One region of the Sinobacterium norvegicum genome, then DNA from elsewhere that is predicted to be linked to it. Evidence: predicted binding sites of a transcription regulator. Region 1 holds the regulator's gene; each other region holds the start of a gene.
What was found. Region 1 encodes sigma-54, which starts transcription at its own class of promoters, with help from an activator protein. Its sites were predicted from a motif close to TGGCACANNNNTTGCNNT; they were not measured.

Region 1 (7,881 bases):
GGACTCGCTTCCCGGTGTCGAAGCGGCTTTGGCAGCGGGTATGCAGGTCATTGGCTACGATGAGGTTGGTACTGGAGAGTTGAGTGTTAAGGCTAGTGAGGTGGTGCAAACAATGGCACAATTACAGCAACGATTAGCAACAGCAGGGCTGGTTCAACAGTGAATAATCTTTGGCAAACAATATTTGATGAGGTGGAGGTTCACAGTAAAAATGAGCCTGTTTTAGCCAGTTTTTATCACGCTGCGGTGTTAAATCATCGGGATTTAACCTGCGCTCTATCCTATCAGTTGGCGATTCGGCTCGAGAGCGAAACGGTATCGGCGATGTTGATTCGCGATGTCTGTTTGCAGGCTTTCAGGGAAGACCCCGAGATCATGGCGGCGGTCAGCGCAGATTTAACCTCATACCCTGAGCGTGATGCAGCCTGTACCGAGTATTCGATGCCGCTGTTGTATTTTAAGGGTTTCCAAGCGGTACAGGCCTACCGTGTGGCTAACTGGCTGTGGCGTCAGCGGCGGGTGTCTCTGGCGCTGTACTTCCAAAATTGCATTGCCACTGTCTTCGATGTTGATATACACCCGGGCGCAAAGATAGGGGGCGGGTTGATGCTCGATCATGCCACGGGCTTGGTCATCGGGGAGACAGCGGTTGTTGGTAAAGATGTATCGATGCTGCACTCTGTGACGCTGGGAGGCTCTGGTTGCTCGGGCGGTAGTCGGCACCCGAAGATTGGCGATGGGGTGTTGATCAGTGCCGGGGCCAAGGTCTTAGGCGGTATTGAGGTGGGTAACGGGGCGAAAATTGCCGCCGGCAGTGTGGTTCTTGAGAATGTGCCAGAACACACCACCGTGGCCGGCGTGCCGGCGAAGGTTGTCGGTAAACCGCGCAGCCCTCAGCCGTCATTGTCGATGAATCAAACCATCGGCTAGCGCTCGCTTTCTAGTTCGCGCAGATATTGAAACAGCTTTTTTGACGCGCCCGATGGCTTGTTATTTTCTTTTTCTTTGTTGATCTGACGTGTCAGTTGGCGCAGCTGCTGACGGTCTGCCGTCGGGTAGGTGCTCACCACCTCTTCGATGACAGGGTTGCCTTCGGCGACGATTCTATCGCGAAGCGCCTCGAGCTTATGGAAACGGTGGCTGAGCTCTAGGTTGCCGCGTTCGATTTTTGCTAGGGCATCCACAATGGGTTCCATATCGATGGTACGCATCACCTTGCCGATATATTGAATCTGGCGTCTAAGCGCCTCGCGACTTTTGATGCGGTGGGCAATATCAATAGCATCAATCAATTTTTCGCCGAGAGGAATACGATCGCGATCGGCCTTGGACAGCTCTACCAAAGTCTTGCCAATCTGCTGCAGTTCGTGCATTTCACGCTTCACTTGGCTTTTTGACGGGCCGTCGTATTCAAACTCTTGTTCGTTGCTCATGATGTCTCTCACTTTCGCCGCCGGCTGATTAATAACCGACAGTATTGTTAATGCAGTTTAGTCAGCTAATTCGCCGTGATAGCTTCTATAAAAATAATGTGGCCAGGCCGAGGAAGGTAAAAAAGCCAACGGCATCGGTAATTGTTGTCAGCGCCATGCTGCCAGCGAGTGCAGGATCTATCTTCATGGCTTTCAAGGCAACCGGGATTAATACACCGGCAGCGGCGGCAATCATTAAGTTAATCACCATGGCTCCGGCGATTATCATACCGATAGTCGTATCGTTAAACCATAAAACAGCGATGATTGCCGCACAGCAGGCCCAAATTAAACCATTGATCACCGCGACGCCAAGTTCTCGGGTGAATAGCCATGAGGTATTGCTATTACCTATTTGGCCAAGAGCCATACCGCGAATAATAATAGTGAGGGTCTGGTTGCCGGCAACGCCACCCATGCTAGCGACGATCGGCATAAGCACTGCCAGGGCAACAACTTTTTCAATAGTGGCTTCAAACAGGCCGATGACATTGGCCGAGAATAATGCGGCTAAGAGGTTAACCCCGAGCCAAAGTGCTCGCCTAGGGGCCGTGGCCCTGACGGTGGCGAAGGTGTCAGCTTCCTCATCGAGGCCGGCCATGCTCAGTAGTGAGTGATCGGCATCCTCACGGATGACATCGACCACATCATCGATAGTAATACGGCCAAGTAGCTGGCCTTCATCATTGACCACCGGCGATGACACCCAATCGTTTCGTTCGAAGAGGCTGGCAACATCGGTATCGGAGGTGTGTGCCAGAATAGGTTCGATGTCAGTGGTCATGACTTCCCGCACGGTCATACTGGGATCGCTGGACAGTAGTTTGCTGATAGGTAGCAAACCGAGAAATTTATCCTTGCGATTGACGACAAAAATAGTGTCGATAATATCGGGTAATTCGTCGTGACGACGCAGATAGCGCAGCACCACATCCAGACTGAGGTCTGGCCGCGTGGTGATGTTATCGGTATTCATCAAGCCGCCCGCAGTATCCTCGTGGTAGGGCAGAATCTTCTCTACCCGTTGACGATCTTGGGCATCCATCGCCAGCAACACTTCACGGATGACGCGATCGGGCAATTGCTGCAATATGTCAGCGGCATCATCGGGTTCGAGCCCGTCGGTCAGGGCAATGAGTTCATCGGTGTCTTTGTTCTTTAAAAAATTGGCCTGAAGCTCCTCGCCCAGCTCTTGTAATACGCTGCCCTCTCGGCGGTTGTCGAGTAAGCGCCACAGCACGGAGCGCTGTTTAGGTGGGGATGACTCTATCAGGTGAGCGATGTCTGCATCGGTCAGACTCTTCAACATATGCCTTATGCTTTGGAGGGCTCCGCTATCGACGGCGTCATTGAGAGCGCGAAGATGGTGCTGAGTTTGGGCTTGGTCGGTAGCTTGGGGCATAAAAATTACTCTGTTGAAGATAGTGGTTGAGCGCTAGGCGTGACCTTCTGATAATGGTGTGGGGTGAATGGGGGCGATTATGCTAGAAAAAGTATAAGACAACAACGCATTATCGGTATTATTCAACGTGGTGTAATGTTACTTATTTGCATCTATTCATCTTCGTCAAAGCGGTTATTGATCAGTTGGCAGACAGCTTCCATGGCGGCGGTTTCATCGCTGCCCTCACAGCGGATGGTTATCCAGCTACCCTTCGAGGCGGCCAGCATCATTACCGACATGATGCTTTTGCTGTCGACGCTTTTCTCATCGCGAATAATGGCGATTTGGCTGGCAAAGGCGCTGGCAACTGTTACTAGCTTGGCTGCGGCCCTGGCATGGACGCCGAGTTTATTGATGATTTCTATCTGTTGCTCAACCATGAGTATGCTGTCGCTTTATTTATTATCGAGTTCTCGGTGGCGTACCTGTACATTGTCATAAAGGGCGCTGAAATGTTGATAAAGTTTTTCCGCCATAAAGACGCTGCGGTGCTGTCCGCCGGTGCAGCCAACGGCGACAGTAGTATAAGAGCGATTATTGGCGGAGAATCGAGGCACCCAGCGTTCAAGGTATTGTTTGATATCGTCAAACATCTCTTTCACCTCATCCTGTTCTGATAAAAAGTTCTTTACCCCATCGTCAAGGCCGGTTTGGCTGCGAAGTGATGGCACCCAGTGTGGATTGGGTAGGCAGCGCAGGTCGAACACCATATCAGCATGGTTGGGGCTGCCCTTTTTAAAGCCGAATGACTGGAATTGCAGCGTCATCTGGCCGCTGTTTTGGTCGGCGACCTCAATGCGAATAAAATCACGTAACTCGTGATAGCTAAGTTTGGTGGTGTCGATGGTTAAATCGGCGATATTAGCAATCGGCTCGAGAATCACACGCTCGTCTTCAATTGCCTCCTGCAATGCGGTGTGGCGATTGCTCAACGGGTGCTTACGACGAGTTTCACTGAAACGCTTAATTAGAGAGTTGTTGTCGGCGTCGAGATAGATAACCGAGGTCTCGACTTCTTCCGGCAGTGATGAAATAAGGGTGGGAAACTCAGAGAGCGTACGAGAGCTATTGCGGGCATCGATGCAGACGGCAAGCATCTCTTGTTCGGGGGACGAGTTGGCTCTCGCCTCACTGATCAAGGCGGGCAATAGATAGGCGGGTAGGTTGTCGATACAGTAAAAGCCGACATCTTCTAACACATTAAGCGCTGTACTCTTGCCGGAGCCGGAGCGTCCGCTGATGACGACTAGTTTCATAGCTTCCCTATCTTGTAATCCAGTTAGCCTGTTGCAATGGGCTGCAAGGCGGCATCAAAAAGTTCTTGGTTGCTGTTGGTTGCCCTCAGACTTTGGCAATAATCTTCAGCGCTAAACAATTCCGCCATCATTGACAGGGCCTGAAGGTGATCATCGCAGGCTTCCTCAGGAACCATCAGCACGAACAAGATATCAACAGGCTGATCATCGATGGCATCAAACGCAACGGGTTTGTCGAGGGTGAATAAGGCGCCGGTAATCCCCAGGCAGTTGGGCACTCTGCAGTGGGGGATGGCAATGCCTTTGCCAATGCCGGTGCTGCCGAGCTTTTCTCTTGCATTAAAACGCTGAAACAGCTCCTCGTTATCAAAGGCGCTGACATCCTTGCAGATATGTTCTGCAATGATTTCTAGCACGCGTTTTTTGGAGGAGGCTGACGCACCTGAGACGGTGCGTTCTAGTGTGAGAATATTTTGCAGTTGCATGATAATTTAATAAGTCTTGCTATCTGGAGCCATGATTACTGGCGGTTTGCTTTTCTTTGTATTTCAGCAATTGACGGTCTAGCTTGTCAGTTAGCAAGTCGATTGCGGCATACATATCAGCCGCTTCCGAGGATGCGGCAATGTCGGCGCCGGTCACGTGTATCGTGGCATCGGCCCGGTGTCTGGTTTTTTCAACAGTCAGTGTAACATGTGAGTTGGTAATACTATCAGAGTGTCTACTGAGACGGCCAAACTTATTGGTGACATATTCGTGTAAAGCTTCAGTAACATCGACGTGGTGACCGCTGATATGGATTTGCATATGTTTATCCTCTGTCGCTACAGGCTGTAATTGCCCTGTTGTCTGTGTGAATACCGCATCTTGGTTGTCGCCCAATATTTGACGGGCTTATCTATAGTCTAGACCAGTTGTTTGCGTTCGTTTGAGGGAGGAATCATCATGGATTCTCTGTACTTAGCGATTGTCCGCCGGGCGACCTTAATCCCTTGCTCTGCCAGCAGCTTGGTCATTGCATTGTCGCTGAGCGGCTTGCGAGGATTTTCGGCGGCCACCAATTTTTTGATAATGGCGCGGATTGCCGTCGATGAGCATTCGCCGCCACTTTCGGTGCTGACGTGGCTGGAAAAAAAGTATTTCAGCTCGAAGATGCCCCGGGGGGTGTGCATGTATTTCTGCGTTGTCACCCTGGAGATCGTAGACTCATGCATTTCAACGGCGTCGGCGATGTCGAGCAGGACCATTGGCTTCATCGCCTCATCACCGTAGTCGAGAAAACCCTGCTGCATTTCGACAATTTTGCTGGCAACTTTCATCAGTGTTTCATTCCGACTCTGCAAGCTTTTCAGGAACCAGCGTGCTTCCTGCAAATTGTCTTTTAAAAAGGTATTGTCAGAGCTATTGTCGGCCCGCTTGATTAGCGAGGCGTAATCGTTGTTAATGCGTATGCGGGGGGCGATATCGGGGTTTAGCTCCACTCGCCAGTGTTCATCGACCTTGCGGACGTAGACGTCGGGGACAATATATTCGGCGCTGTTGGCCTCTAAGTCATCACCAGGACGGGGGTTAAGGCTTTGAATCAGGCTGATAACGGCCTTCAGTGGCGCCTCTTTGATGCGAGCTCTACGCATTAGCTGATTAAAATCTTTGTTGCCCAGTAGCGGTAAATAGTGCTCGACAACTTTTTTGGTGTCACTGAGCCAAGGGGTGGACTCGGGTAATTGGTTGAGCTGAATTAGCAGGCATTCTCTTAAATCTTGGCTGCCAACACCGGGTGGGTCAAACTGCTGAATACGATGCAGTACGGCCATTACCTCGTCGAGTTCAATGTCTAGCTGATGATCATCCTCAAAACCTTGATGGATTTCCTCGGCACTCAGTGACATAAAACCAGAGGGCTCTATGGCATCGATAACCGCGAGACCAATCACCCTATCGGTGTCGGACATGGGAGTGAGGTTTAGTTGCCATAACAGATGCTCGTGCAGGCCCTCGGCCTGACTGTTCCGGCTGTCGATATCAAAGTCTTCGCCGCCAGGTCCTGCGCTACCACCGGTGTTCTGGTAAACATCATCCCACTGTGTATCAACGGGAAGCTCTTTGGGGATGTTGTCAGGGTTTGACCAATCGATATCAGACTGAGCGGCATCGGCGGGCGTTTCGGGGCTGGCTGTTTCTATTTGGGCGGGTCCCTCAGTCGTATGGTTGAGGGCTTCTAAATTATTTTCCGGTGAGGCGTTATGTTCCTCTTCGGTGACTTCGAGCATGGGGTTGGAATCGAGAGCCTGCTGGATCTCTTGTTGTAAATCGAGCGTTGACAACTGGAGTAGGCGAATAGCCTGTTGCAGTTGCGGGGTCATCGTTAATTGCTGACCCATTTTCAGTTGCAGCGATTGTTTCACAGCGACAGATTCTCCCAAGCGAACCGCGTATCAGTCTCTGTTTGCTATTTTCGGTTATAGCAATAATAAGAGCTCTCTGAATAGCCGGATATCCGCCGGCAATCTAGTAAGGCCGGCATTATAATCATCAGTAACTCTGTAAAAGCAGTAGTTATTATCAAATTTATACAGCGTCAGTTTATCGGTAGTCGCGACGACAAGCAAACATTAGACCAGCTTTAAAATAGCCTTTGTGTTTAGAGCTTGAATTGCTCACCCAGATAGACTTTGCGGACCTGATGATTACTCAAAATAGTCTCTGCGGTGCCCTCGGCAATAATATAGCCTTCGCTGACGATATAGGCCTTGTCACAGATGTCGAGGGTCTCTCTGACATTGTGATCGGTAATGAGTACCCCGATGCCTTTGGACTTCAGGTGATTAACAATCCCTTTGATCTCGTTAACCGAGATGGGGTCGACGCCAGCAAAGGGCTCATCGAGCAGGATAAATTCAGGCTCTGTGGCCAGCGCTCTCGCTATTTCTACCCGGCGCCTTTCACCTCCCGAGAGAGACATGCCGAGGCTTTTACGAATATGGGTGATATGGAATTCTTGTAGCAGCTCTTCCATTTTTGCATGACGCTGTTTCTTGTTTAAATCCTGGCGTGTTTCGAGTATCGCAAGCAGGTTGTTTTCCACCGATAATTTGCGAAAAATTGACGCTTCCTGTGGCAGGTAGCCAATCCCGTGTTTGGCCCGGCCGTGCATAGGTTCTGCGGAAATATTGGTGTCGTTGATCCACACCTGGCCGGCATCCTGGGGCACAATCCCGACGACCATGTAAAAGCAAGTGGTCTTACCGGCGCCGTTGGGGCCGAGTAGGCCGACAACTTGCCCGCTGTCTATCGACAATGAAACATCTTGAATGATTTTACGTTTTTTATAGGCCTTGGCTAAATTGTTGGCTTTCAGGGTCGCCATCTAAGGTTGCTCACTTTTATCGGTGCTGTCAGTGTCAGTTGGCGCCTCTGGCGCGGGCTCGCTGGTGGGTATGGCCTCGTCCGGTATTCTATCTGATGGCGGGGTGACCTCTGCGGCGGGTGCCTTCTTTTTACTGGGGGGGAGGACTACGTGAACGCGGCCATCGCCCTCTTGTTGGTCTTTGTTGCCCTTGGCTTTGACGATTTCTTCCGCCATGAGGTATTCAATCTGTTCGCTATCGACCTGGGTGCCATCCTGTTCGATACTGGCCTGGCGGGTCAGAACGAGTAGCTCTTTGGCGGCATAATAGTCGATGATTTCGCCGCGGGCATAGACTATCGC
Region 2 (7,881 bases), on a different contig from region 1:
CCGCCCAAAAAAACGCTTTACCGCCCTCTTCAAACTGTACCAATATGTCTTAATGGCGAAAAGCGCGCTCAATATACCAGCAATCAGCACCTGTATAACCATGCTACCCGTACCAGGATCTAAATACGCACTTGCTGGCGCGCTAAATATAATAAAACAAATTCCAACACCCAATATTGACTTATTCATTACAATCTCCGTGCATAAATTCTTAATTCGATTTTCTTCACTGACAGGTTTAAACCATCCTGCACTATCAATATGCATGGATTATACCAGAATAAGCAGCCAGCCTATTTATTCTCTTTGATTCCAATTTAGATACCTAAGAATGCGGAGCATGGCTAAAACCTCAGAACCTCATATTTCAACATTTGTGCTATATCTTAAACTAAAGCAAGAATCCCACCACTGCTTATGCGGTAATTACGAAGCCATCGAGCACGAGGAGAATGTCACACTAAACGGGGCAGGTATTAGCAAGAAAGGAAATCTAGCATCACACCATAAGCCAGACTCACTTTACGCAATTACAAGGCATCCATTTCGGACACCGATACCGGTGCCGCTAAATCTAAAGCGCAACTCCTGGCGTCCATACCCTTAATTCCCACAACCCTGGGGGGCGTAATCTTCCGCCCCACTCCAGAAACACAGCCAACCCCCTTCGACGGTTCTTCCTAGCGCCAACACCTCACCGGTAAGCAGGCCCGACTTATCCCCATACTTCCCTTCGATAGTACCACTACTCTCATTGAAAGCCATGGTTACAGTCACCCCGTCGACCAATGCCTCAGCGGTCTCGTCCAGAACTACATCAGCGGCTACTGGAGAGATATTTCCAGCTAAAATTTCGTCTTCTATCGGGGTGATAAAGTTTATCATCGCACTGTGCAAACCTTGAACTTCACTCCTATACACATACCCCTGATATACAGGGAAACTAACTGCGGAAAGTATGCCAACAATAGCAACAACAAAAAGAAGCTCGACTAGCGTAAATCCATTGAAACTATCCATAACGGCATCCTGCCAATAAAAGGTCTGTAAAGTATAGACTCCCAACAGACCCTTGGCGCAAACTTGGGTTATTTGGCGTCCGTCAACACCTTATGGCATCGAGCACTGGCACCTATCTCAGCTTGATACTCACGACACAGCGCCGGAACAAGAAACTCATAGGCCGCCTGATCCTCGCTATCCGGCAGATTATTATACAAATCAATATACGCCTCTCCAGTTTTGGTCACGGTTAACACCCGGTCTCTTGTTATAGCGCTGCGGCTCTTGCTGGCGATCAAGTTCGGTATTAGCGCCGGATCAAAAACCACCTTGCCATTGGGCAGCGGCCAATAGGCACTCAACCCCTCTTTTAACACCTCCAACTGATCCGGTGTGTCCACCTGCACCGACATCAGCGTAAATCCAGACTCAGTAAACACCACACGATCTGGCGCAATATTATCGCCAAGCAATGATAAACCAGAGAATTCGAAATCAGTCGTCTCCCCACCCAACTGCTCAACAAGTGTTGGCGCGATGTCGATAACCGAAGCGACCCGATCATCATCCGTACGCGAGGTAACAGAAACTCCGTTTTTAAACACGGAATAGGCCATCAGAACCTTGTACTGAGTCAAGTCACCACTGTAGGTTCCATGCCCATATTCGAACGACTCGCCCTCATCCATCCGGGGGAAGCCCTCACCGTGATCTGAGATAAAGTAAACAATTGCATTATCCAGCATTCCACCTTGCTTCAAGTCATCCATAAACACCGCCAACTGCTCATCAGTACGCTCTAACGTTTTGACATAGTATGGAAATACTCGCTCAACCTTATCATCAGGGTAGAGCCGATATATCTTTCTGTCATTACCGTTATGCTCAGAATCAGCCCAGGAAAACGGGTGATGAGGCAGAGTGAAATGCATGGCCAAGAACTGTGGCTTTGATCTATCTCTGGCGACAATAAAATCATTTAATAAAGAATTATAGCGCTCAGGTCGATAGGTGCCATAAACTGCACGATTGACATGAGTATAGGGAAATAAATACTTGCCAAAGGGCGTTAGCTGGACCACGCTTTCAAGCGGGTTTTCGCCGAGAGTGCCGATAATAAAATCGGCAAAACCGTTTTTTGGACCCAACTCCTGATCAAAACCAAAGTCGACACCGATATTACTAAAACGGCGTTCATCTATCGCATAGGTAGTTTGGTAACCAAGGCTTTTTATATAATTCAGGAATTGGTCATAACCCGGCTCCAAGTCGGCAAAATCTTGTAAATTCACTCGAATACCATGCTGCGGCGGTGTCTGCCCAGTCAGTATCGACGTCCAGGCCACCATGGTTCGCGCCAGCGTGGTATAGGCATTGGTCAAGTTATGACTATCATCTAAATAGGAGCGCAGTTCCGGCATATGAGCCTCACCCCACTGCTGATTATTAATCAGCTTCGATTGCAAGGAATCGACCCCAATAATAATAATATTGGGCTGGCTCAGCTCTGCCTGCGTATCTGTCACCGGTTGACGAGAATAATCCAGACCAATCAAAGACAAGGCCAGCGCTGGAACCAAGACCAAAAAGCGTCTGGGCCTGGCGAGCAATTGATGACACAGCACCAGAAGATAGCCTGCCAGCAAGATAAGACTCAGAGTCAGTAAGACATAATAACCCGCGAGCCCAACACCATAAATTGAGTTGGGGTAGTAAAGCGTATTAACAAAAAGAATGGCGCACCAGTGCAGGAGCAACCACAGGACAAAACCCGCACGACTTTCAATCTGTTCTTTGAGCGGTGTATCCAGCAGCCTACTCCAACTGTACTGACAGGCAGCGGATAGCATCAGCAAAACCACAGTGGTGCTGAATAGGTATTGAAACAGTTGATATTTAAAATCGGTGGTAAATATTGACGCTGCAGACACATGGGTTGGCGTAGTCGACCCCATAGTCGCAAACTCGATAAACCCGATCATCGACGAGATCATTATCAATAAATGAACAACAACAAACACCAAAAAACACTGCAAGTACCGCTTCAAAGCAAGCCCCCGTAGGAAAACATAAAATAACAAACGAAAAAAAAGCCCGTAAACGGGCTTTCTCGACAACCGCTATAATTAGCAGCCTTTAGGAGAGTATTCAGAGATACCTGAAGAGCTACACGCCCAAGCACCTGAAGAAGCTGTGCGCGTTAAAGTCACGCTACCACCGCTTAACGAACCGTTGGTAAAGTTATCAGCAACAATTGTTGCACCAGTACCCATGCTCAGAGTCAAATCAACACCGTTTAGGGCGCCTGAATTCCAACCTTCTGGATCATCAGAAGTGTCGCCACGAAGAATTGCTGCCTCAATTGGGCTAATAAACTGAGCCATAGTAGCATGCGCCTTGGCTACTTCAGAACGAGCCACATAGGCCTGGTACTGAGGCAGGGCAACAGCGGCGAGAATACCCATGATCGCTACCACGACCAATAGTTCGATTAAGGTAAAACCTGATTGTTGTTTCTTCATTGTAACTCTCCAAAATTCTAGAAAAGGATTTTTCTTATAGGTGACTGTAAGATAGCAACAGCTGTGCCAACACCTCAAAGCCGGCACTATTGTTCATAGTGGAAGCATATTAGTCAACAACTTAGCTAAAAACACTGGCAGCAACTCACACAAAAACACACAAAGTGACAATTATTGTCACCTTGTGTGTCTCGCCATAGTCTCTTCACCGTATCCGTTGCCCATACCGGGAATCCGTAACGCCGTTAACATTTGCAACAATTGCCCCCTGCCAGCTCTTCCACTCACAGGCAGATAAATATATGCTACAACTTATACTTGGCATAAATGCTTTCGCTATTTTTCAACGGGTTAAGCCTCAGGCTGCCTTTTTATTCGCGTCAGCCATATTACTTATAATAAAGTGCAGCACTATTCATGACGAAACCGACGTCCACATCGACGGTAGCCCCGCTCAGCGGCCTTGCTCGCCGACTGGTAAAAGATGAGCTGATTAACGAGGCTGACGCCCAGCAGGCGTGGAGCACAGCGCATCAACAGAAAACCCCCTTTGTCAGTCATTTGGTGAGCAGCGGCCTGATTGACGCCGCAGCCATCGCTCAGTCCGCCAGCGAAGAGTTTGGTAACCCGCTGTTCGATTTAAGCAGCCTTAACCCTGAGGCCATACCCGCCGATTTAGTGGCTATTGCGTTGGTGCAGAAACACCATGCCATTCCGCTGTTTAAACGAGGTAACCGCCTGTTTATCGGCGTGTCCGACCCCACCAATTTCCGCGCCCAGGATGAGATTCAGTTCCACACCGGTTTAAGCACCGACTCTGTCCTGGTCAATGAGGCCTTGCTGGCCGACTACATCAAGGCCTTGGTCGATAACGACGGCGACAGCGCCGTCGACTTTGGCGACTTGGATGACGGCTTAGAAGACCTCGACGTTGGCCCCGACACCTCCGGCAAGGGCGCAGAAGAAGATGATAGCAGCGCCATCGACGACACCCCCATTGTTAAGTTTATTAACAAGATGCTACTCGATGCCATTAAAATGGGGGCCTCCGACCTACACTTCGAACCCTACGAAAAAGCCTACCGCGTCCGTTTCAGAACCGACGGCGTATTGAAAGAAATGTCGCGGCCACCGCTGGCCCTGGCCGCCAAGCTGACTGCCCGCTTAAAAGTCATGTCCGAGATGGATATCTCTGAACGCCGCATCCCGCAGGATGGCCGCATTAAGCTGAAGCTGTCTAAAAAGCGCGCCATCGACTTCCGGGTCAATACCCTGCCGACACTGTGGGGCGAGAAAGTGGTGCTACGGATACTCGATCCCACCAGCGCCCAGATGGGCATCGAGGCGCTCGGCTACGAGGACGACCAGAAGGAAATGTATCTGCAGGCCTTGCACCAGCCCCAGGGCATGATTCTGGTGACGGGGCCTACTGGTTCGGGTAAGACCGTCTCCCTCTATACCGGCTTGAATATCCTCAACACCGAGGAACGTAACATCTCCACCGCCGAGGACCCGGTAGAAATCAACCTCGAGGGCATTAACCAGGTTCACGTCAACCCCAAGGTGGGCCTGGGCTTCTCCGAGGCGCTGCGTTCATTTCTGCGTCAGGACCCGGACATTATCATGGTTGGTGAGATTCGTGACTTGGAGACCGCCGAGATCGGCATTAAAGCGGCGCAAACAGGTCACATGGTGATGTCGACGCTGCACACCAACAGCGCCGCCGAGACAATTACACGATTACTCAACATGGGGGTGCCGGCCTTCAACCTCGCCACCACCGTCAGCCTGATCATCGCTCAGCGGCTAGCCCGTCGTCTGTGTAAGGAATGCTCAACAGAGTTGACAGATGTGCCCCGAGAAACCTTAATCAAAGAGGGCTTTAAAGAAGAGGAGCTGGACAGCCTGACCTTAAGACAGCACAAGCCCGATGGCTGCAGCAAATGCAATAACGGCTATAAGGGCCGTGTCGGTATTTATGAAGTGGTTCGCATTACCGATAGCATTGCCCGCATTATTATGGAAGAGGGTAACGCCATCGATATTGATGATCAATGTCGCAAAGAAGGCTTTAATAATTTAAGACGCTCTGCACTGCTGAAAGCAGCACAGGGCTTGACCAGCTTGGAAGAAGTGAACCGAGTAACCAAGGATTAAACATGGCAACAGCAGCAAAAGCAGTCAAAGGCTCCACCTATACCTACGAGGGCAAAGACAGCCAGGGGCGCAAGACCACCGGCGAGATCAACACCGCCTCTGTTGCCCTGGCCAAGGCGCAGCTGCGCAAGAAAGGTATCAATACCACCAAAATAAAGAAGAAAGCCAAGCCCCTCTTCGTCAGCAAGAAACCGATTAAGTCCTCCGACATCACTGTTTTCACCCGCCAGCTCGCCACCATGATGAAGGCCGGTGTGCCGCTGATGCAATCCTTTGAGATTGTTGCCGAGGGCTTGGACAACCCCAGCATGGCCGAACTGGTGTTAGAAATTCGTGACGATGTCGCCGGCGGTACCAGCCTGGCCGACAGCATTCGCCGCCACCCCAGTCATTTCGACAGCCTCTTTTGCAGCCTGATTGAGGCAGGTGAGCAATCTGGTTCACTGGAGACCATGCTCGATCGCGTCGCCCTGTACAAAGAAAAAAGCGAGCTGGTTAGAAAGAAAATCAAGAAGGCGATGACCTACCCGATGGCAGTTATTGCCGTCGCCGTGATTGTCACCGGCATATTGTTGATTTATGTAGTGCCCCAGTTTGCCGCCACGTTCAACGCCTTTGGCGCAGAGCTCCCCGCCATTACGCTGTTTGTGGTCGCCGCCTCAGAATTCATGCAAACCTGGACGCTGGCAATGATAATTGGCGTTGTCCTATTCGTCGTTGCCTTTAATCAGGCCAGGGCTCGTTCCAAACCCTTCTCTGATGGTGTTGACCGCGTACTGTTAAAAGCACCACTGATCAGCAATATTATTTACCAGTCGGTGATGGCACGCTTTAGTCGAACCCTATCGACCACCTTTGCCGCCGGTGTCCCCCTGGTTGAATCATTGGATTCTGTTGCCGGCGCCGCCGGTAACGATGTTTACTACCGCGCCATCAATAAAATTCGTGACGACGTCACATCGGGCAACTCGCTTAACGGTTCAATTAAGGCTACCGATTTATTCCCCAACCTGCTGATTCAGATGGTAGCCATCGGCGAGGAGTCAGGCGCCTTAGATGACATGCTGGCAAAAGTGGCCGACCACTATGAGGCAGAGGTTGATGACGCGGTGGACAATCTGACGTCATTAATGGAGCCACTGATTATGGCCGTGCTCGGTGTCGTCGTCGGTGTTTTACTACTGGCCATGTACATGCCAATATTCACAATTGGCTCTGCCATCTAAATAAATTACATCATCATTCATAATAAACAGGTTTTATGCAGTACCTAGACTATTTTAATCAACACCCTGCGACATCCATCGCGATTGTCGCAGCCATCAGCCTGCTGATTGGTAGCTTTCTCAATGTGGTTATTTACCGCCTGCCGCTGATGATGATGCGGGACTGGCGGCAAGAAATTGAGGAATTTGACCCCGACGATCTCCCCAAGCTGCCGCCGCAGGATCAGCGCTTTAATTTGGCTGTGCCGGATTCCACCTGTCCCGGTTGTGGCCATAAGATTCGCGCCTGGGAGAATATCCCGCTGATCAGTTACGCTGTTCAACGTGGCAGGTGCAGCAGCTGCAAGACGGCGATCTCGCCGCGCTACCCCATCGTCGAATTTGTCACGGCCATGCTGTCGGTGTTTGTCATCCAGCACTTTGGCTTGACCGCTGCAGGCTTGCTGGCGCTGTTCTTTACCTGGTCGCTGATCTCGCTGACGCTGATCGATGCCGATCACAAACTGTTACCCGACAGCATTACCTTGCCCCTGATGTGGGCGGGCTTAATTGCCAATTACTTTTTAGTGTTCGATGGCGTCAGCTTTAGCGACAGTTTCTGGGGCGCTATTGTTGGCTATATGAGCCTGTGGAGTATTTACTGGCTGTTTAAACTGCTGACAGGAAAGGAAGGCATGGGCTATGGCGACTTCAAGCTACTGGCCGCCCTCGGTGCCTGGATGGGCTGGCAGGCGCTGCCGCTGATTATCATTCTGTCTGCCGGTGTCGGCGCAGTAGTGGGTATCACGCTGATGGTTGTTGCCAAGCGCGACAGCCAAGCCACGTTACCCTTCGGCCCTTACTTAGCCGCAGCCGGTTTTATTGCCATGATCTGGGGCGATATCATCACTCAAACCTATCTGCAATTTGCCGGCATGAATTAAGGCCGTGCTCCTCTCTTCAATCTAGCCAGAGAACGCCATCCATCGTATGAT
Region 3 (7,881 bases), on a different contig from region 1:
TATGGTTACTGCGTTGGCGAACCCTGGAACCAACAGGCAGTCTTTAAGGGGATTGGCGTACCTGTCATTACCGATTATGAGATTTGGCGCAACAACCCTGAAAAGGTATTCGGCGTATCTAACGACTGGGCAGAGAAAAACCCAAACACCCACATCCGTATTGTCAAAGCAATGATTCGTGCCGCCAAGTGGCTGGACGAAAATAACAATGCCAACCGTAAAGAAGCTTCAAAGATTTTATCGAAGCCCAACTACGTCGGCGCGGACTACGAGGTCATTGCCAACTCAATGACCGGTACGTTTGAATACGAAAAAGGCGATGTACGTGAAGTGCCAGATTTCAATGTGTTCTTTCGCCACAACGCCACCTACCCCTACTACTCAGATGCTATTTGGTATCTCACTCAGATGCGCCGCTGGGGACAGATCAGCGAGGAAAAAAGCGATCAATGGTATAGCGATACCGCGAGAAAAGTATATCGCCCTGATATCTATGCCGCGGCAGCACAATCGCTTATTGATGAGGGAAAGGCGAACGCCAATGAATTCCCCGACCTCAATAATGAGAGCGGTTTTAAACCCGAACAAACAGGGTTTATTGACGGCATTAGCTATGACGGCAAAAAACCCAATGAGTACCTTAATAAATTCACCATCGGCCTAAAAGGCGATCAGGTTTTATAAGTGTTATCGGCGGTGAAAGCCGCCATCTACTGTATCGTTGTTATGCAAGGAATTGAGTATGTCTATTCAGGCTAGTATTTCGAATTTGTTTGAGACTAAACAAAAAAGAAAAACGCTAAATATTTATGAATCTATTATAAAACCAGTCATCCGAACATTGACCGCGCCACTACTGGGAATTATTATTTTTCTCTTTATCTGGACAATTTCCGCCGCCAACATTCATACATCACTAGGCGAATTTCCAGGACCTTCAGCGGCCCTCAAACAGGGCGCAGTACTGTGGCAAGAACACAAAGAAAGTGGCATTAAAGAATCGGCGTTTTATCAGCGTCAAGAACAAAAAAATGCACAACGAATCGCACTACAACCCGACTATGTCGCTAAAGTTCGTCCCTACACGGGCGCACCTGATTTTATCGACCAAATATCCACCTCTTTGCTTACCGTCATGGCAGGCTTTGCTCTGTCATCGCTTATTGCCATACCTTTTGGCATAATTATTGGCTTAAACAGCATGCTGCATGCTGCCAGCAACCCAATCATTCAAATTTTCAAACCTGTCTCCCCCTTGGCTTGGCTGCCCTTGGTGACAATGGTCGTCAGCGCGCTCTATATCAGTGACGACCCCTTACTGCCAAAGTCATTTGTGACCTCAGTGATTACAGTCACACTCTGTTCACTATGGCCAACGTTGATCAACACAGCCGTCGGGGTCGCCACCATAGATGACGATTTAAAAAATGTTAGCAAGGTACTTCGCTTAGGCTGGTTCTCTCACGTTAAAAAGATTGTCATCCCCTCCGCTACACCGATGATTTTCACCGGCCTTCGGCTCTCTCTCAGTACCGCCTGGATGGTACTAATCGCCGCCGAAATGCTGTCTCAAAACCCGGGTCTCGGTAAGTTTGTCTGGGACGAATTTCAAAATGGCAGTTCATCATCATTGGCGAGAATTATGTTTGCCGTACTCACTATTGGTGTCATCGGATTTGTGCTCGACAGAATCATGTTAGCGCTCCAGCGATACGCCTCTTGGGACAAAAACAGCAGCAGCCTATAAAACTGGAGATAATCTATGAATAATTTTTTACAACTCAGCGGCGTCGGCATCGATTTCCCAACAAGAGATGGTGCATTTTGTGCCTTAAAAGATGTCTTCCTCGATGTTAAGCAAGGGGAGTTCATCTCTTTGATTGGCCACTCTGGCTGTGGAAAATCAACCGTATTGAATATCATTGCCGGGCTTCATCAAGCCACCACGGGAGGTGTCATCCTCAACGGCAAAGAGGTCGACCAACCAGGCCCCGAGAGGGCTGTTGTATTCCAGAACCACTCATTACTTCCCTGGCTTACCGCCTATGAAAATGTAGAGCTTGCGGTTAAAACTGTTTTCAAAAAACAAAAGACAAAAAAACAAATGCGGGAGTGGATCGAGCACAATCTGTCACTCGTGCATATGGAACACGCTATTGACAAGCGTCCTGGCGAGATATCTGGCGGCATGAAACAGCGGGTAGGTATCGCCCGCGCCCTCGCAATGCAACCCGATGTTCTGCTGATGGATGAGCCCTTTGGCGCTCTTGATGCCCTAACTCGCGCCCATCTACAAGACTCGATCATGGACATTCAGGCAAAGCTAAACAACACCGTGATCATGATCACTCACGATGTTGATGAGGCCGTTTTATTATCTGATCGCATCATTATGATGACCAACGGCCCCGCCGCGACGATCGGCGAAATACTGCCGATAGAATTACCCCGGCCTAGGGATCGATTAGCCCTCGCCAATGATGAACGTTACAACAACTATCGCGCTGCTGTTTTACAGTTCCTCTATGAAAAACAAAAAAAAGTTGAACCGATTACACCGACACAAAAAGCACCGGCTTCTGCCGCAGAACAAAACACCAGCACCGACATTGCCTAATAAGAATTTATAGATCGCCTCAAACCTTGGAGTAAAAAATGAAGTTTCACCTTAGCCCTATTGCAATCGCCATCACCATAGCCTCCGCGACAGCGTCAAACGCAGGAAAAACATTTGCCGACGACAGTTTTTATCAAGCCATATCATCGGGCACAGCGACGATCGATGTTAGAACACGCTACGAATCTGTCGATCAAGACGGCATTGACAATACCGCTGACGCTTTAACAATAAGAACAAAACTGGGCTATAAGACTGGCGACTATCTCGGTTTTACCGGTTTCATTGAGATGGAAGACTCTCGTACAATCGCGGGCATCGATGACTATGCCCCTAACAAGTCGGGCTACCCCGTGATTGCCGATCCCGCCTCTACCAACCTGAACCAAGCCTATCTCAACTATCAGTTTACTGAGGGCTTAGATCTCCGTGCAGGTCGCCAGCGCATCATCTTGGATAACGCACGATTCGTTGGCAATGTCGGCTGGCGACAGAACGAGCAGACTTTCGATGCCGTCAAAGCATCGTATGGTGCTAACAACTTGACCGTCGATGCCGTGTGGATTAGCCAGGTAAAAACTATCACCGACGGCACCCTCAACACTAATCACGCTCTGTTCAATGCCAGTTATCAGCTTGCCAACATCGGCAAACTGACGGGTTATTTCTACGGCCTTGATAATCAAGATGACAGTAACGATAACGCCACCAACTCTGATACTTATGGCGTCAGATTTGCCGGTTCCATGGCACTCAATGACAGCATAAAGCTTATTTACAACGCCGAGTATGCCAACCAGAAAACCGATGTCGACAATTACAACGCCGACTATATACTCGCCGAAATTGGCGCTGATTTTTCACTGTTTAGTATTAAAGCTGGGTATGAATTATTGGGCAGCGACGATGCAAGTTATGGTTTTCAAACCCCGCTGGCGACCAAGCATGCCTTCAATGGCTGGGCTGACAAGTTCCTTTCTACCCCTACCGGCGGATTACAAGATAGTTACATTCAGGCCAGTACCAAAGTGGCTGGCATGAAGCTTGCTGCTATCTATCACCAGTACGATGCGGATCAAGCCTTCAATTGTGGCGGCAGCGACCAATGCGACAGCCTAGGCGATGAGATCAACCTGCTCTTAGTCAAGCCGCTCGCTAAGAAATACAAGGTTGGCGTCAAATACGCAGCTTACTCGGCAACAGACTTCGCGACAGATACTGACAAGGTCTGGCTCTGGGGTGAAATGAAGTTTTAACGAACACCCACCTTTGGCGCTCCCTAACGGGGCGCCCCTTTTTTTGAGGGCACTATGGACGCACAATTGATACAGCACAGCTTCCGCCAACACAAACATTGGTTAGCCGTCATCGAAGCCATTAAGAACATCCAAACGTTGAGCTACGAGGTGAGGAACCATCGAGGCGCGACTACGGCGCAATTGGTGGGTGATGATTTTCTTAATTCAATAGCCTTCAGACAACAGCAGTCGGCCGATAAGATGCTGGCCACCATCGAACGATTCAGCAATAGCTTTCCTGATATTTTGCAACGTAAAGAATATGCCTGCATCAGCCAAAGTTGGCGAGCTATTCAGCAGCAATGGCATAACCTTGGCCCTCTTGCCTGCTTCGATCTTCATAGCAAACTGTTAGATTATTTAAACAAGCTCAGTTGGTTAATTGCCATCAGAACCGATGGCGACATACTCGATAATAAGGGCGGTGATAAATCGCGCCTCAGTCATTTTATTTTTAGTCATTTGATTCAACTGATCGAATCGACAGCGAGACTAAGGGGTATTGCATGCTTCCACTGCAGCAAGGGCGAGCTCAATGCAGAGGACAGACAGGAACTGGGACGCTTACTCAACACTCTCTTTCAGCAGTGGAGTGATTTACAGCGAGAGCACAAAAACATGCCGCTTTACTCCCAGCAACTTGTTGAAGATTCCATCAACTGTCGCGATATGCAAAGCCTGTTATGTGATTTTTTTGATGTGATCAATCCGATCCAAAACACCCAGGAAGAACTTCCTGTCAGTGCCGATATTTTTCTCAGTGCGGGCCCTTTTTTGGCCGCCTTAAAGCACCAGTACAACATTCTCGTTGATCAACTGGCTGGCTGCATGCCCAGCAACCTGAACCACTGGGTCAATGGTTCATCGATGATAAAACAGCAAGGCCTAGAGCTCTAGGCCTTGGCGATCAGACTTAAATTTCTTCTAGTGGGCCGAAGAATTCAAAGCGAACATACTCATCGCTAATATTTAAGTTGCGGGCAATATTGCGCATCGCCTGCATAAACGGTTTCGGCCCCAAGAATAAGAAATCGACCTTTTTATCGCTGGGCAATAAAGCCGAGATCATCTCCTGACTAATAAAGCCATGATGATTTGCTTGATCGTTGGCCAGCGGCTCGCTATACACATAGGTAGTATTAAAGCCTTCGTGCTGCTCGGCAAGCTGATCGGTATGCTGTTTAAAAGCGTGGGTCTTACTGTTGATGGCGGCATGGACAAAGTCAATCTTGCGCCCATGCTTAGCAATATCGTTAGCAATACTGATTGCAGGTGTAATACCCACGCCGCCGGTCACTAATAACAGCGGACGCTGCGACTGAGGAGCGGTGAATTCACCACTCGGGGCCAATAGCTGCAAGTGATCGCCGATACTGCACTGCTGATGCAAAAAGCTCGACATCGCGCCACTCTCTTCGCGCTTAACACTGATGCGGTAATAATCATTATTGGGCGCATCAGACAGGCTATAGTTGCGGCGTATTTGCTCGCCATTCACCTCGGCAACCACACAAATATACTGACCGGCTGCAAAGCCCATCAAATCACCACCGTCGGCAGGCTTGAGGTAAAACGACTTAATCACCTCGCTCTCATCGACTATTTTGTCGATCACAAATTCGCGTTCACCACGCCAGCCACCCACTTCGGCCGCCTTAGCTTGATACACTTCTTCCTCGGCACCGATCAGCAAATCAGCCAAGAAGTTATAAGCTTCACCCCAAGCCGCTGCCACCTCATCGGTCACCGCATCACCCAGCACCTCAGCAATAGCTTCCAGCAGACACTTACCGACAATGGCATAGTGCTCAGGTTTAATATCTAACGATACGTGCTTGGCAACAATCTGGCCGACAACGGGACCCAAATTATGCAGCTTATCGATATTCAACGCATAGGCAACGACGCTATCTGCCAGCGCCTTGGCCTGAGTACCCTTGCTCTGATGGGTCGCATTAAAATAAGGGCGAACCTCCGGGTAGCCGTCCAGCATAATGGTGTAAAAGCGGCCGGTGATTTCGGTTGAGTGCTGCTTTACTGCCGGTGCGGTGGCTTTTACGATGGCGACGGTTTGTTCAGATAATGACATATTGCTGTTCCCTGTGACGAAAGATATAGCCAGAATCGGCTGGCAAAATTTAATGTTTCAATAAGTTGTTCTATATCAACCTTCGTGCCAACTTTTATCGGTAGTGTTTTCGAGGGCTTCAGCCTATAGTTGTCATATCGACATCCAATAGCTTGTGTTATTAAGACAACACTAGAGGTTAAAGTGACTACAGAAAACAGCGCCGGCATAGAACTCATTGCCGATCTTAGCCGCCAACTGCCCGCCAGTGAGCGCTACCAACGCCTACTCGATCAAATCACCACACTATTCCCCTGTGATGCCATCGCCCTACTCAAACTAGAGGGCGAGCAATTGCGCCCACTGGCGATTAAGGGGCTGAGCCAAGACACTCTTGGCCGGCGCTTTAAGCTCGATCAACACCCCAGACTCAGCAGTATTTTGGCCACCAACCAGCCGCTGCGCTTCCCCGCCGACAGCGACTTACCCGACCCCTATGACGGCTTGGTCGGCGATGACTGCGATAAGCTGGAGGTGCACGACTGCCTCGGCGTAACACTGATTGTTGACGATATCCCCTGGGGTGTAATCACCCTCGACGCACTCGATCCCCACTGTTTCGACCAGCTCGACTATCAACTGCTGGCCAATATTATCAGCATTGCTGCCGCCACCGCCAAGGCCGCAGAGTTAATACAAGCCCTGGAGCAGCAGGTTGAAACACAGCACCAACTGACCATGTCGGTACTGCAACAGAAGCAGACCGAAATGATTGGTAAAAGCACGGCCATGCGTAGCCTGATTGCCGACCTCGATGCCGTTGCCCCATCAATGCTGTCAGTGCTGATTACCGGCGAAACAGGTGCCGGCAAAGAGGTCGTCGCCCACCATATTCACCGACAATCTGAACGCTGCAACCAACCCCTGGTCTATATCAACTGTGCCGCACTGCCGGAGAGCATCGCCGAGAGCGAACTCTTTGGCCACCGTAAAGGAGCCTTTACGGGTGCCGTCGACAACCGCGCCGGTAAATTCGAAATGGCCGATGGCGGCACCTTATTTCTCGATGAGCTAGGCGAGCTGCCACTGCCGATTCAAGCCAAGTTATTACGCGCCATTCAAAGTGGTGAGATTCAGCGGGTCGGCAGCGACGCCCCGGTCAATGTCGACGTTCGGATTATTACCGCCACCAACCGCAATCTTAAGCAGGAGGTCAAGGCCGGCCGTTTTCGTGCCGACTTATACCACCGCCTCAGTGTTTTTCCCGTGGAGGTGCCGCCACTGCGTGAGCGCGCCAGCGATATTATCCTACTTGCCGGCTATATGCTTGAGCAGGAACAGCACCACTTTGGCATCGACAAGCTTCGTCTCGCACCGAGCTGCAATGCCACACTGAAACAATATCACTGGCCGGGTAACGTGCGTGAACTTCACCACCTTTTGAGCCGGGCGGCACTCAAGGCGGTCAGCAGCCAACGAAACCGAAAACTGGTTACCATCGACAACAGCCACCTCGATATCACCCCCTCCACAACACCCAACGGCCCACACCTCGAACAGGCAACTCTTACCACTGCCAATCAGCAAGACATCGACTTAAAATCCATTGTCGACCAATTCCAAATCGAGCTGATTCAGCAAAAGCTTGAGCAGCATCAAAAAAACATGGCGGCGACAGCAAGATCGCTTGGCTTAGACCGCAGTAACTTCTATCGTCTGCTCAAACGACTGGACATCTATACTGATAACTAAGTCAACGTACTGCACAAGACGCAAATTATACGCGCTACCGAAGGTAAATAATGAACTGGCTCAACTCTGTGGCGCTGGCCACCACCATGCTTATTCTGGTCATGACACCGGGGCCCGGTGTCTTTGCCGTGGTTGCCCGCGCCTTG

Region 2: L9P87_RS16490 (pilin) is a predicted target of sigma-54. The motif match lies at 3,576-3,593, and genes of this name have one in related genera.
Region 3: hmpA (NO-inducible flavohemoprotein) is a predicted target of sigma-54. The motif match lies at 6,077-6,094, and genes of this name have one in related genera.

Annotation. Positions count from the first base shown of each region.
Region 1 is NZ_CAKLPX010000007.1:41,428-49,308, forward strand. Features, by position in the region: gene L9P87_RS17240 (HAD family hydrolase) at 1-163, shown strand, start outside; gene cysE (serine O-acetyltransferase) at 160-930, shown strand; gene yjgA (ribosome biogenesis factor YjgA) at 927-1,433, opposite strand; gene mgtE (magnesium transporter) at 1,519-2,781, opposite strand; gene L9P87_RS17940 (hypothetical protein) at 2,782-2,904, shown strand; gene L9P87_RS17260 (HPr family phosphocarrier protein) at 3,027-3,296, opposite strand; gene rapZ (RNase adapter RapZ) at 3,312-4,172, opposite strand; gene ptsN (PTS IIA-like nitrogen regulatory protein PtsN) at 4,196-4,657, opposite strand; gene hpf (ribosome hibernation-promoting factor, HPF/YfiA family) at 4,677-4,979, opposite strand; gene L9P87_RS17280 (RNA polymerase factor sigma-54) at 5,078-6,577, opposite strand; gene lptB (LPS export ABC transporter ATP-binding protein) at 6,814-7,539, opposite strand; gene lptA (lipopolysaccharide transport periplasmic protein LptA) at 7,540-7,881, opposite strand, start outside.
Region 2 is NZ_CAKLPX010000005.1:29,711-37,591, reverse strand. Features, by position in the region: gene L9P87_RS16510 (hypothetical protein) at 1-267, opposite strand, end outside; gene L9P87_RS16505 (pilin) at 604-1,020, opposite strand; gene L9P87_RS16495 (sulfatase-like hydrolase/transferase) at 1,089-3,050, opposite strand; gene L9P87_RS16490 (pilin) at 3,129-3,524, opposite strand; gene pilB (type IV-A pilus assembly ATPase PilB) at 3,942-5,681, shown strand; gene L9P87_RS16475 (type II secretion system F family protein) at 5,684-6,907, shown strand; gene L9P87_RS16470 (prepilin peptidase) at 6,943-7,830, shown strand.
Region 3 is NZ_CAKLPX010000001.1:1,866,694-1,874,574, forward strand. Features, by position in the region: gene L9P87_RS08385 (CmpA/NrtA family ABC transporter substrate-binding protein) at 1-684, shown strand, start outside; gene L9P87_RS08390 (ABC transporter permease) at 743-1,747, shown strand; gene L9P87_RS08395 (ABC transporter ATP-binding protein) at 1,763-2,617, shown strand; gene L9P87_RS08400 (alginate export family protein) at 2,656-3,873, shown strand; gene L9P87_RS08405 (hypothetical protein) at 3,928-4,812, shown strand; gene hmpA (NO-inducible flavohemoprotein) at 4,829-6,004, opposite strand; gene norR (nitric oxide reductase transcriptional regulator NorR) at 6,188-7,735, shown strand; gene L9P87_RS08420 (LysE family translocator) at 7,786-7,881, shown strand, end outside.